2 regions of the Salmonella sp. FC25216 genome follow, and region 1 is predicted to be linked to the other one. Evidence: predicted binding sites of a transcription regulator. Region 1 holds the regulator's gene; the other holds the start of a gene.

Region 1 (7,320 bases):
GGCATACAGGCCGTATTTCACACGCCAGCCTGCAACCAGGCGGACAAGCGCCTGTCGCGCCATCCGCTATCAATGCGGGAACCCGCACCTCTTTGCGTGATGAAAACGGTCAGGCAATCCGCGTAGAAACTTCCACACCGCGCGCGCTGGATACTCACGAGATCCAGGGGATCGTCAACGACTTCCGCCAGGCTATCGCCAATGCCCGAGAAGCAGGCTTCGATCTGGTGGAGCTGCACTCCGCGCACGGTTATCTGCTACATCAGTTCCTCTCACCTTCTTCTAATCACCGTACCGATCAGTACGGCGGCAGCGTAGAGAATCGCGCCCGTCTGGTGCTGGAAGTGCTTGATGCCGGCATTGAGGAATGGGGCGCGGATCGTATCGGCATCCGCCTTTCTCCTGTCGGCACTTTCCAGAATGTCGATAACGGCCCAAATGAAGAAGCCGATGCCCTCTATCTTATTGAAGCGTTAGGCAAACGCGGCATTGCTTATCTGCATATGTCTGAACCAGACTGGGCGGGCGGCACGCCTTATAGCGAAGCATTCCGTAAAAAAATCCGCGCGTGTTTCCCCGGTCCCATCATCGGCGCTGGCGCCTATACGCCAGAAAAAGCGGAAACGCTGATCGAAAAAGGGCTGATTGACGCCGTAGCGTTTGGTCGCGATTACATCGCTAACCCGGATCTGGTGGCGCGTCTGCAACGTAACGCGAAACTCAATCCACAGCGTCCCGAAAGTTTTTATGGCGGCGGCGAGGAAGGCTACACTGACTACCCTACTCTGTAATTCCATTGATAGCGGCCTCACATCGCCGCTATACTTTGAATATCTTGACTATTTTAAGGACAACGAAAATGCGTTTATTGCATACTATGCTGCGCGTCGGCGACTTGCAGCGTTCCATCGCTTTTTACACTAACGTTCTGGGCATGAAACTGCTGCGTACCAGTGAGAATCCGGAATACAAATACTCGCTGGCCTTTGTGGGATATGGTCCGGAAACGGAAGAAGCGGTCATCGAACTTACCTATAACTGGGGCGTTGAGAGCTACGACATGGGCAATGCGTATGGGCACATCGCGCTGAGCGTTGACAATGCCGCTGAAGCCTGTGAACGTATTCGTCAGAACGGCGGCAACGTGACCCGTGAAGCAGGGCCGGTGAAAGGCGGTTCAACCATCATCGCCTTCGTTGAAGATCCGGATGGCTATAAAATCGAATTGATTGAAGCTAAAGACGCAGGCCGCGGTCTGGGTAACTGATTCCCCGTCGGGCGCAGGTCACTGTGCCCGTTGTTTTACTGCATCCCGGCGTAAAATTTGCCATAATGCGCGCTGCATTTTTTCGTATTAAGAGACTCAGATGTCCGATAACGCTCAACTTTCCGGTCTGTGCGACCGTTTTCGTGGTTTTTATCCTGTCGTCATCGACGTTGAAACTGCAGGGTTTAACGCTAAAACCGATGCGCTGCTCGAAATCGCCGCCATCACGCTGAAAATGGATGAACAAGGCTGGCTGATGCCGGACATGACGCTGCATTTCCATGTGGAGCCGTTCGCTGGAGCCAACTTACAGCCGGAAGCGCTCGCGTTTAACGGTATCGATCCCTCTAACCCACTACGCGGCGCGGTGAGTGAATATGAGGCGCTACATGCTATTTTCAAAATGGTGCGTAAAGGTATCAAAGAAAGTGGCTGTAGCCGCGCCATTATGGTCGCGCATAACGCCACTTTTGATCACAGTTTTATGATGGCCGCCGCAGAGCGCGCCTCGCTGAAACGTAACCCGTTTCATCCGTTCGTCACCTTTGATACCGCGGCATTGAGCGGACTGGCGCTGGGACAAACGGTGTTGTCAAAAGCGTGCCTGGCGGCGGGTATGGAGTTTGACGGCGAAAAGGCCCACTCTGCTTTGTATGATACCGAGCGGACAGCGGTGCTGTTTTGTGAAATCGTCAATCGCTGGAAGCGCCTGGGCGGCTGGCCGTTACCCTTGCCGACAGACAAATAACGTGGCTAACGACGCCGCTTTTGCTCACTATGACGGTAAAAAAGCGACCTTTACAGGTCGCTTTCCCCTTTCACAGATTATTCTGCGTCCGGCTCCTGAGTTTTATATTTTGCGGCAGTTTCTTTAATAAGCTGCTGCAACTCGCCACGCTGATACATTTCAATCACAATATCACACCCGCCGACCAGCTCGCCATCCACCCACAGTTGTGGGAATGTCGGCCAGTTGGCGTATTTCGGTAATTCTGCGCGAATATCCGGGTTTTGCAGGATATCAACATAGGCAAAACGTTCCCCACAGGCGGAAAGCGCCTGAACGGCCTGCGCAGAGAAACCACAGCTTGGCAGTTTTGGTGAACCTTTCATATACAGGAGAATCGGGTTTTCAGCGATCTGGCGCTGGATTTTTTCGATAGTGGTGCTCATTGTCTCGCTTCCTTAACTTCTTTTACGACCGAAGCCTGTCATTGTAACGGGTCAGGCTGGCAACGGAAAATAACATTTTCATCATGCCTTATTATTTTACCGTCTGCGGGAATAAGTTGCATACAAAATATCTTTTAAGCGGGTTGCCACGCAGTGATTCGTAGATAACGCGTTCGTGTTTAGCATTAATTGCTATTTTTTTTACATCTGTTAACGAAACACAGCTTCAGAAACCAAAAGCAATTACCAATCTGTGCTTTTGTAGATTAGAATTATCAGGTTTTGTAAATCATACGCAGGCATGATCGCCTGCCTTTAACAGAGGATTGCTCAGTGGCGCGGATAAACAAAATCTCGATCACGCTCTGTGCTTTACTTTTTACTACTCTCCCTTTTACGCCAATGGCCCATGCTTCCAGGCAAGCCAAAGCGACGCCTGCTGTTTCTCATGTCACTAAAACGGCAGATAAAAAGAAAAGCACAACGCCCAAACAGATCAGTAAGACCAACAAAAAAAACGTAAAAACAACCTCAAAAACCAGCCGTTCTTCTTCCGCTTCTACGCCAAAACGTACCATCGCTTCCACGAAATCTCGTCATACGACTCATCGCCGTAACAGAACCGCGCCCACGTCAATCGCCGCCCTCGACGTGACGGAAAAATGCACGACGCGTAAAGGCCGTAAGCCGCACTGCGTGAAGGGGAAAGGAACATTGCCGCTCTCTATTGCCGATGCGCATCGGACTAAAGTACAAAAAGCGACGAAAACCGCGATGTCCAAGCTCATGAATCAGATTGGTAAGCCGTATCACTGGGGAGGCGCGTCGCCGCGCACCGGTTTTGATTGCAGCGGTCTGGTTTATTATGCCTATAAAGATTTAGTGAAGATCCGTATCCCCCGAACGGCGAATGAGATGTATCACCTGCGTGACGCGGCGCCCATTGAGCGCAGCGAGTTGAAAAACGGCGATCTGGTGTTCTTCCGTACGCAGGGGCGCGGCACCGCCGATCACGTTGGCGTCTATGTCGGCAACGGTAAGTTTATCCAGTCTCCGCGCAGCGGTCAGGAAATTAAGATCACCTCGCTGAACGAAGAATACTGGCAGCGCCATTATGTCGGCGCCCGCCGGGTGATGACCCCTAAAACAATTCGCTAATATTTTATCCTGTCGTTTAACGACAGGATAACTTCTTCTTTTGCGCCCCCGCTCAATTTGCTACCCTATCCTTACGCGCACCAGGGTTATTGTGCGTGCGCAATATTAATAATAAGGAGAGAAGCAATGTCGTTCGAATTACCTGCATTACCGTATGCCAAAGATGCTCTGGCGCCGCATATTTCTGCTGAGACGCTGGAATATCACTATGGCAAACATCATCAGACTTACGTGACCAATCTTAATAATTTGATCAAAGGCACGGCGTTTGAAGGCAAATCGCTGGAAGAGATCGTGCGTGCTTCCGAAGGCGGCATCTTTAATAACGCCGCTCAGGTGTGGAACCATACGTTCTACTGGAACTGCCTGGCACCAAATGCTGGCGGCGAACCGACCGGGAAACTGGCTGATGCTATCGCGGCATCTTTTGGCAGCTTCGCGGAATTTAAAACGCAGTTCACAGATGCCGCTATCAAAAACTTTGGTTCCGGCTGGACATGGCTGGTAAAAGGCGCTGATGGCAAACTGACTATCGTCTCTACCTCAAATGCCGGTACGCCGCTGACCACAGATGCGACGCCGTTGCTGACGGTTGATGTGTGGGAACACGCGTATTACATCGACTACCGCAACGCCCGTCCAAACTATCTGGAGCATTTTTGGGCGCTGGTTAACTGGGAATTTGTCGCGAAAAATCTCGCCGCATAAGTCTGAGCACGCAGAAGGTACGCCTTCTGCGTTTTAGAGAGGGATAGAATAGAGGAAACGCCCTCCCTCAGAAGAGAGGAAATCAGTGCAGAGCGGCCGTTAATCCACCTGCGACAATCAAGCCCAGAACAATAAGCGTAGTGATCAACGAAAATTTCAGGTCGGTACTCATCAAGTTTTCTCCTTTTTATTCCCACACAAAAAGTGATATAGCGCATTTTTGCACATTCCCGCACAAAAATCTCTCATGTTTTATATTGATAACTGTTTTTAACGCTTCCCCTTTTCCTCAAGATCAGACAAAATTCCAGGCTTACTGAATTAGCGTAACGGCCATTGACCCCTTCCTGACGTTCCGTGTCGTTTTTCCGGCATGCCGCAACCCTGACGTTGCGATTAGGGTGTGTGTAGGCAAACGTTTACCTGGCGTTTCTCAGGAGCTTAGCGAGGGTCTGGAGTGAAATGTAATGGCAACAATTAAAGATGTAGCGAAACGAGCAAACGTTTCCACTACAACTGTATCACACGTAATCAACAAAACGCGTTTTGTCGCTGAAGAAACGCGTAACGCGGTCTGGGCGGCGATTAAAGAGCTGCACTACTCTCCCAGCGCCGTCGCGCGTAGCCTGAAGGTCAACCATACCAAATCGATAGGCTTACTGGCGACCAGCAGCGAAGCGGCCTATTTTGCAGAAATTATCGAGGCGGTTGAAAAAAACTGCTTCCAGAAAGGCTATACGCTGATTTTGGGCAACGCCTGGAATAACCTGGAAAAACAGCGCGCCTACCTGTCCATGATGGCGCAAAAGCGCGTGGATGGCCTGCTGGTGATGTGTTCTGAGTACCCGGAACCTCTGCTTTCCATGCTGGAAGAGTATCGCCATATTCCGATGGTGGTGATGGACTGGGGTGAAGCGAAGGCCGATTTTACCGATACGGTGATTGATAACGCCTTTGCAGGCGGCTATATGGCGGGTCGTTATCTGGTTGAACGCGGTCACCGGGATATCGGCGTTATTCCCGGTCCGCTGGAGCGCAACACCGGCGCGGGTCGGCTGGCAGGCTTCATGAAGGCAATGGAGGAGGCGTTGATCAACGTGCCAGACAACTGGATTGTTCAGGGCGACTTCGAGCCGGAGTCCGGTTACCACGCGATGCAGCAAATCTTATCGCAGTCACATCGCCCTACCGCCGTTTTCTGCGGCGGCGATATTATGGCGATGGGCGCGCTTTGCGCGGCAGACGAAATGGGGCTTCGCGTACCGCAGGACGTTTCGGTGATCGGTTATGACAATGTGCGTAACGCCCGCTTCTTTACCCCGGCGCTGACGACGATTCACCAGCCCAAAGACTCTTTAGGCGAAACCGCATTTAATATGCTATTGGATCGCATCGTCAATAAGCGCGAAGAGTCACAGTCTATTGAAGTTCATCCACGCCTGGTTGAGCGTCGCTCGGTCGCTGACGGCCCGTTCCGCGACTATCGACGTTAATCCCCGCTGTCGGGAGCCTCTTCAGGCTCCCGCAACCACTCCCGATTCAACGTTTCGCTATCGCCCAAATAATCCAGCAGCCATGCCAGCGCGGGCGAGGCCTCGTTTTGCTGCCACGTCAGGCAACAGGCCGCATCGGGAAACGGATTCTCTAACGTCAGCGCCACCCATTTTCCGCTGTCTATCCACTGTCGGGCAAAGTGCGTCGGCACCATTCCCACGCATAATCCTGCTGACAGGCAGGTTGCCGATGACTCCCAGTCCGGTACTACAACCCTTTTTTGGTTATCCAGTAACCAGGTAATCCGTTTCGGTAAGGTTCGCGAGGTATCTTCTCTGACCAGCGACGGCCAGTTGCGCAGGGTATCATCGCTTAACGGTCCCGGCATCGCCGCCAGCGGGTGATCGCTTGCCACTACGCAACTCCAGCTCAGGGTACCCATATCCCGAAAAGCATAACGTCCCCCTACCGGAATCGCCTGCGTCGCCCCAATAGCCAGTTCGACTCGCCCGTCGGAGAGCGCGTCCCAGACGCCGTTAAACACCTCCTGAAAAACCAGCAGTTCCACATCGTCAAAATGGCGATAGAAATCGACGATCATCTGCCGGGTACGTTCTGGTCTGACGATATTATCCACCGCAATAGCCAACTGCCCGCGCCAGCCATTAGCAATTTGCTGACACTGTTGACGAGTGATCTGCATTTTTTTGATAACAGAACGCCCTTCTTTTAAAAACCAGACGCCAGCAGGCGTAAGTTCAACATCACGGTGACGTCGTACAAAAAGCGGTACGGCCAGCCACTCCTCTAACTGACGAACGGTGTAACTGACTGCCGAAGGCACACGGTGCAGTTCCTGCGCCGCCGCGCTAAAACTGCCATTGCGCGCCACGGCGTCAACCACTTCAAGCGAGTATTCCGACCACATAATTTGCCTACAAAAATTTTGAATTCACTGGACAAATATTAACGTTTCACAACCGTAATTTCACTCCCTACACTCTGCGACAATGTCTGTCTGATAAGAAAGAGAAACAAATATGCAACCTGGAAAAGGTTTTTTAGTCTGGTTAGCCGGTCTTAGCGTGCTGGGGTTTCTGGCTACGGACATGTACCTGCCCGCGTTTGCCGCCATACAGGCGGATTTACAAACGCCTGCTGCCGCTGTCAGCGCCAGCCTCAGCCTGTTTTTAGCTGGCTTTGCCGTCGCACAACTACTCTGGGGACCGCTATCGGATCGTTATGGCCGTAAACCGATTTTACTGCTGGGGTTATCCATCTTTGCGCTCGGAAGTCTGGGGATGCTGTGGGTAGAAAGCGCGGCAGCACTGCTGACGCTACGCTTTGTGCAGGCCGTCGGCGTTTGTGCGGCAACGGTAATCTGGCAAGCGCTGGTGACCGATTATTATCCTTCGCAAAAAATTAATCGTATCTTCGCCACTATCATGCCACTGGTAGGACTATCCCCGGCGCTTGCGCCCTTACTGGGAAGCTGGATACTGACGCATTTCTCATGGCAG
Region 2 (7,320 bases), on a different contig from region 1:
AGGCGTTTACGCCGCCATCCGACAACCCCTTTAAATGATACCGAGCGGCCAGTGATGACCGACAAAATACAGTATTCCGGCGGATATCACGCCGGCGACGATATCATCGATCATGATCCCCATGCCGCCGTGCACGTTGCGATCAAACCAACGGATCGGCCAGGGTTTCCACATATCCAGAATGCGAAAGATAACGAACCCGGCAGCTACCCACTGCCAGGCAGTCGTCGGCAACGCCATCAGCGTTATCCACATACCGATAAATTCATCCCAGACAATACTGCCGTGGTCATGTACCCCCATATCTTTCGCCGTCTGATGGCAAAGATAAACGCCAATACAGATCCCAAACATCACGACCAGCGAATAAAGCTGCCACGGCAGAAACGTCATCAGATACCAGAAGGGGATCGCCGCCAGCGAGCCCATCGTGCCCGGCACCACGGGGCTCAGCCCGCTGCCAAAGCCGGTAGCGAGCAGATGCCACGGATTGCGCAAATTCAGGCGGCTTTTCGCAACATCTTTATGGCGTGGCAAAATGGTCATATCCTTTCCAGTCGAAGGTGACAGGCATTCCGTCACGTACAAAATTCATCCCTTCAATATCTGCGCTCATTTGACCTATGCAGGTAAAGGGAACACCCAGTTGACCGATGGCGACATCCAGCGCGCCGCGGTTCAGTTCCGGCACAGTAAAACACAGCTCATAGTCTTCGCCGCCAGAAAGCGCCCAGCGTAGCGCCTGCCCGGCATCAACATGGCGCATCATCGCGTCGGATTTGGGGAGCGCATCAACATCTACTCTTGCCCCACAACCGCTGGCCTTGACGATATGCCCCAGATCGGAAATCAGGCCGTCGGAAAGATCGATAGCCGCGCTGGCGATATCACGCAGCGCCTGGCCGTGTAAAATACGCGGCGTCGGGCGTAAATGACGTTTAATAAAATAGTGAGCGTCTGTCTCCTCCGATACCTGGAGCCGGTTTTGCAAAACCGCCAGCCCGGCAGCGCTGTCGCCCGGCGTACCGGTGATATAAATCCAGTCACCTGGCTTCGCGCCAGATCGCTTGAGCGCGCGCCCTGCCGGGATATAACCATGGATACCCAGCGTCATCGACAGCGGTCCACGCGTGGTGTCACCGCCAATGAGCTGCATATCGTAGTAATTCAATAGCTCAAACAGACTGTCGCTAAAAGCCTCCAGCCACGGCTCATCCACTTCCGGCAATGTTAACGCCAGAGTTAACCAGGCCGGGTCGGCCCCCATCGCGGCCAGATCGCTTAAATTCACCGCCAACGCTTTATAAGCCAGATCGGCAGGATCGATATCAGGGAGGAAGTGGTTGCCCGCCACCAGCGTATCGGTACTGATCGCCAGGGTCTGCTTTTCAGGAATATTCAGGAGCGCGCAATCGTCGCCAATACCGGTTTCAACATCAAGACGAGAGCTTCTTACACGGTCAAAATAACGGGCAATCAGGGAAAACTCGCCACATGCCATACGTTATGCCTCAGCAGAAAAAAAGAAAAGGCCGGAGACGACGGGTATCGATCGCCCGCTATCTTTCCGGCCTGTGAATCACTTTTTGTTGGGACGAATCACAGGAGCTGCTTTATCCAGCACGCCGTTGACAAATTTGTGGCTGTCTTCAGCGCCAAAGGTTTTCGCCAGTTCAATCGCTTCGTTGATGGCCACTTTATAAGGCACATCGCTGCGTTTTGACAGCTCAAACAGCGCAATACGCAACACGGCTTTTTCAACCTGTCCCAGCTCTTCAAGCAGGCGGGACAGATACGGTTTCATTAAACCATCCAGGTACGCGCTGTTAGTCGCCACCCCGGATAGCAGTTCACGGAAATAGAGAACGTCGACGTCTTTTACGTCCTGTTCCGCCAGGAACTGGTATTCAACATCAGCGATGTCGTTCTGGGACAACTGCCAGGAGTAAAGCGCCTGGACGGCACACTCACGGGCGCGGCGACGAGCAGCAGGTTTCACGGAATTCCCCTTACAAAAAATCAGGCCTTAATGGCTTTCAATACATTAATCATTTCAAGCGCGGTCAGCGCAGCTTCTGCGCCTTTATTACCGGCTTTTGTACCAGCACGTTCGATGGCTTGTTCAATACTCTCGGTGGTCAGAACACCAAAGGCTACCGGCACGCCGCTCTCCTGGGCAACGCTTGCCAGGCCATTACTGGCGCCGCCTGCCACATATTCAAAGTGCGCAGTCCCCCCGCGAATCACGGTTCCCAGCGCAACCACGGCGTCGTATTTACCGCTTTTCGCCAGCGCTTCGGTCGCCAGCGGCAGTTCATAAGCGCCTGGCACCCACACTACGGTAATATTATCATCTTTTACCTGACCAATACGCGTCAGGGCATCAACCGCGCCATCCAGCAGGCTGTCGTTGATAAACTGATTGAAACGCGCAATAGTGATGGCGACGCGAGCGTCAGGGGCTGCAACGTTAGCTTTAATAATGTTCATATTCTCTCTTCCAGGGTTCATTTGGCCCCGCAGGGGGGCGGATTTTATCATAATAATTTGAGCGCTGCTCCCCTTTCGACGGGAGAACTCATGCGCTCACCATATGCAGGCAAACATCCGGGCCGACATGACGTATTTCGCTGAAGGTAAATTGCGGCGCGTCGGCGAGCTTCTCAAGCCCCGGTAATTCACATAATCCCCGCGCCTGGGTTCCCAACAATTTAGGCGCGACATAGACAATCAGTTCATCCACCAGCCCGGCTTGCAACAACGCGCCCGCCAGCCCCGGTCCGGCTTCAACCCAAATACTATTAATCTGCTGCCTGCCTAACTGCATCATCAACACAACCAGATCCAAATGTCCGTTGTGCACCGGCACGCTGATAGTACGAACCGAATCGGGCCACGCGCGGCTATCTTCCTGGGTACGCGCAATCCACGTTTCGCCAGGTTGTTGCACAATACGATGCGCAGGCGTTACCCGGTTTTGGCTGTCGATAACAATTCGCACCGGCTGGCGCAGATTTTCCTGTGGGTAAGAAGCCTGCGTAGATGCGTCTAACTCCGCCCAACGCACCGTCAAGGCCGGATCGTCAGCCAATACCGTCGCGCTACTGGTTAAGATAGCGTGGCTTTGCGCACGCAAGCGCTGAACATCACGCCGGGCCTGCGGCGAGGTGATCCACTGGCTCTCGCCGCTGGCCATCGCCGTCCGTCCGTCCACGGAGGCGCCCAGTTTAAGCTGAAGATAAGGGAATCCGGTACGCATCCGCTTGAGGAAGCCTTTATTGAGCGCCTCCGCTTCACTCATCATTAAACCGTGGCTGACCGCAATACCCGCCTGTTGCAGGCGATACAGCCCGCGTCCGGCGACCTGTGGGTTCGGGTCCTGCATCGCGGCGACAACGCGCGCGACGCCGGCCGCAATCAGCGCATCGCAGCATGGCGGCGTTCGTCCGTGATGGCTACAGGGTTCAAGCGTGACATAGGCGGTTGCGCCTTTGGCTTTTGCGCCCGCCATCCGCAGCGCATGTACCTCGGCGTGCGGCTCTCCGGCGCGCTGGTGATAACCTTCGCCGACGATGTCGCCATTGTTAACAATGACGCAGCCGACATTAGGGTTCGGGTGAGTGGTGAAACGTCCACGCTGCGCCAGTTTTAGCGCTCGCGCCATGTAAAACTCATCCTGCATGGCTTAGTCCTGTAGGCGAGCGATTTCTTCGCCAAAGTCTTTGATATCTTCGAAACTGCGATAGACGGAGGCAAAGCGAATATACGCGACTTTATCGAGTTTTTTCAGCTGCTCCATGACCAGATTGCCAATCATCTTGCTGGGAACTTCACGCTCCCCAGTGGCGCGTAATTGTGACTTAATATGGTTCAACGCCATTTCAACATCATCCGCGCTGACGGGCCTTTTTTCCAGCGCTCTCAACATGCCGCTGCGCAGCTTATCCTCATTAAAGGGTTCGCGCACATCGTTACTTTTTATCACGCGCGGCATGACCAGTTCAGCCACTTCAAAGGTCGTAAAGCGTTCATTACAAACCAGGCACTGCCGACGGCGGCGTACGGACGAGCCCTCGCCTACAAGACGAGAGTCAATGACTTTGGTATCTACGGCGAAACAAAATGGGCAATGCATACGGCGTCCTGACCAGGTGACTTAGAAAACGCTATTTTACCCTGAACTGGCGCGACAACAAAGGCAGAGCGCTTTTGAGATAAAGGATCGGTGCCTTTGTTCGTATAGCACACTACCATTACGCTATCGGACCATGAAGGAAATGATCGACATGACAAGACGTTACCTAAGAGTTCTCCTGGTGGGAAGTCTCTTGAGCCTGACCGCCTGCGCGCCGCAGAGCGAGGTTCGCCAGATGCATCATAGCATTAGCACTCTGAATAAAGAGATGAACCAACTGAATCAGGAAACGGTAAAAATTACCCAACAAAATAAGCTGAATGCAGATTCAACCCGCGGCGTCTATCTGTTGCCTGGCGCCAATACGCCTGCCCGGCTGGAGAGTCAGATCGGTACGCTACGTATGACATTGCTGGAAGTTACGCCTGTCACTGACGGTGCCCTGGCAACGTTACGCATTCAGGGCGAGTCCCACGATCCGCTTCCGGCATTCAGCGCTACCGTAGAGTATGGGCAGATTCAGGGCACTACGGAGAACTATCAAGAGGTGAATGCGCAGAGCCTTCTGGTAAATGCGCCTGCCAGCTTGCTGGCGCCCAGTGATGTCAATATTCCGTTACAGTTGAAGGGAATCACACCGGCGCGGTTAGGTTTTATTCGCATCCATGACATTCAGCCTGTTAATCAATAAACGTTCTGGCGGAGCGTTTTGTGCGTTCCGCAACACGCTTCACGCTCTTTTGTTGTCCTTCTGACATTTTCGGCATTTATAGCACGTATTGTAAATATTTATGAAAGCCACTACCCTTATCGCGCCTAAAATGCGCAAACGTGAACGCAATCGATTACGTAAATGATAGATATGTGAAACAAGACATATTTTTGTGAGCAATGATTTTTATAATAGGGTCCGCAGAAACACGAAATATTTAGAAACGCAAATTGCGCTTTTTTCACTCCCGTAAGGGATTTCAAACAGTGGCATACATATGAAAAAAACTTTACTCGCAGCCAGCGCAGCGCTGGCGCTCACCTCATCTTTTACTGTTAACGCAGCAGAAAACGATCAGCCGCAGTATCTTTCCGACTGGTGGCATCAGAGCGTAAACGTAGTAGGCAGCTACCATACCCGCTTCTCGCCGAAGCTGAACAACGACGTCTATCTGGAATATGAAGCTTTTGCCAAAAAAGACTGGTTTGATTTCTACGGCTATATCGATATTCCCAAAACCTTCGATTGGGGCAACGGCAACGATAAAGGCGCATGGGATGACGGCTCCCCGATGTTCATGGAGATCGAACCGCGTTTCTCGATTGATAAACTGACCGGCGTCAACCTGGGTTTCGGCCCGTTTAAAGAGTGGTATTTCGCCAACAACTACATCTACGATATGGGCGATAACAAAGCCGGTCGTCAGAGCACGTGGTATATGGGGCTGGGGACCGATATCGACACCGGTCTGCCGATGGGCCTGTCGCTGAACGTGTATGCAAAATATCAGTGGCAAAACTACGGCGCTTCCAATGAAAACGAATGGGACGGCTACCGTTTCAAAGTGAAATACTTCGTCCCCATCACCGATCTGTGGGGCGGTAAACTGAGCTATATCGGCTTTACCAACTTTGACTGGGGATCTGATTTAGGCGACGATCCGAACCGTACCAGCAACTCGATCGCTTCCAGCCATATCCTGGCGCTGAACTACGATCACTGGCATTACTCGGTCGTCGCGCGTTACTTCCATAACGGCGGACAGTGGCAGAATGGCGCAAAACTGAACTGGGGCGACGGCGATTTCAGCGCGAAATCTACCGGCTGGGGCGGCTACCTGGTCGTGGGTTACAACTTCTGATTCGCGTAATACGCCGGAAATCTCCGGCGTATTAACCATAACATGCCGGACAGACTGCGCTCCGGCATCTTTGTTCTCACTTCTTCTTATTCATCATCGCCTTCAGATCGGCAAACGGGTTCCAGGTCGCCTCACCGACATCTTTTTGCGCATCTTCCCCGGCAATGACCGTCGAACCGTACTGATCGGCTTCGGTATATTTGGAATGTTCATGATCGTGGCAGTAGAGGCACAGCAGTTCCCAGTTACTGCCGTCTTCCGGATTATTGGTATGGTCGTGATCGATATGATGCACCGTTAATTCACGCAGATTTGAATACACAAACTCACGGGAACAACGTCCACACACCCACGGGAACAGTTTCAACGCCTTTTCACGATAGCCGCTTTCCAGCCGCGCATAATTTCTAGGGATAATCGCCATGTCAGATACCTGGATAATAGAAAGGGTTATACGCAGTTTCCCGCGAAGCCGGGTTTTTGGCAATCCCCGAAAAGAAGAGACAGTTACGTCATCTTTTCGTGCTGGAGGCATATAGAAAAAATCCCGGCCATTCTGACCGGGATGTAGAGTGTGGCATCAAAGCCTGTTTACGGCAGAATAGACGGCTGATCCGCCCCTTCTTTTTCGACTTTCTGCTGCAGCATATGCTCGCGCTTCATACCGAGTTTCAGCGCCAGCGCCGATGCGACATAGATAGAAGATGCCGTACCGATAGAAACGCCGATCAGCATTGTCAACGAGAAGCCTTCCAGTACCGGACCACCGAAGAGGTACAGCATCAGAATCACCACTAACGTCGTACCGGAGGTAATCAACGTACGGTGTAACGTCTGGGTTAGCGACACGTTAAAGATTTCGTAAGGCGTTCCGCGACGGATTTTGCGGAAGTTTTCACGAATACGGTCAGAGACCACGATACTATCGTTCAGCGAGTAACCGATCACCGACATCAACGATGCCACAATGGTCAAGTCAATCTCGATATGGAAAAGCGACAGTATTCCCAGCGTAATGATCACGTCATGCGCCAGCGCGATAACCACCCCTGCCGCCAGTCGCCACTCAAAGCGGAAACCGACATAAACGAGGATAGAGATCAACGCCACCAGCAGTGCCATGGCGCCGGTTTGCGCCAGATCGGCGCCCACGCTTGGCCCCACGAATTCAATACGCTTCACGGCCGCATTCTGGTTGGTGGCTTCATTAATGATCGTCACTACTTTGCTGCCCAGTACCTGACCGCCGGTTTCGCCTTCGGTTGGCGGCATACGCACCATAATGTCGTGGCTGCTGCCAAAGTTCTGCAACTGCGGCTCTTCGAAGCCTGC

The links. The regulator PurR, encoded in region 1, represses purine synthesis genes. The targets are predictions, from matches to a motif close to CANGCAAACGTTTGCNTG.
Region 2: a site for PurR is predicted at 4,970-4,987, ahead of AC3G3F_RS15525 (nucleoside-specific channel-forming protein Tsx). Genes of this name have one in related genera too.

The regions. Positions count from the first base shown of each region.
Region 1 is NZ_JBDGON010000008.1:70,112-77,431, forward strand. It holds gene nemA (N-ethylmaleimide reductase) at 1-791, shown strand, start outside; gene gloA (lactoylglutathione lyase) at 860-1,267, shown strand; gene rnt (ribonuclease T) at 1,368-2,015, shown strand; gene grxD (monothiol glutaredoxin 4) at 2,093-2,440, opposite strand; gene AC3G3F_RS16875 (C40 family peptidase) at 2,774-3,598, shown strand; gene sodB (superoxide dismutase [Fe]) at 3,725-4,306, shown strand; gene cydH (cytochrome bd-I oxidase subunit CydH) at 4,389-4,478, opposite strand; gene purR (HTH-type transcriptional repressor PurR) at 4,774-5,799, shown strand; gene punR (DNA-binding transcriptional activator PunR) at 5,796-6,728, opposite strand; gene punC (purine nucleoside transporter PunC) at 6,841-7,320, shown strand, end outside.
Region 2 is NZ_JBDGON010000007.1:153,266-160,585, forward strand. It holds gene pgpA (phosphatidylglycerophosphatase A) at 31-546, opposite strand; gene thiL (thiamine-phosphate kinase) at 524-1,501, opposite strand; gene nusB (transcription antitermination factor NusB) at 1,580-1,999, opposite strand; gene ribH (6,7-dimethyl-8-ribityllumazine synthase) at 2,020-2,490, opposite strand; gene ribD (bifunctional diaminohydroxyphosphoribosylaminopyrimidine deaminase/5-amino-6-(5-phosphoribosylamino)uracil reductase RibD) at 2,579-3,682, opposite strand; gene nrdR (transcriptional regulator NrdR) at 3,686-4,135, opposite strand; gene AC3G3F_RS15520 (SadB/YajI family lipoprotein) at 4,287-4,826, shown strand; gene AC3G3F_RS15525 (nucleoside-specific channel-forming protein Tsx) at 5,125-5,988, shown strand; gene yajD (HNH nuclease YajD) at 6,065-6,412, opposite strand; gene secF (protein translocase subunit SecF) at 6,580-7,320, opposite strand, start outside.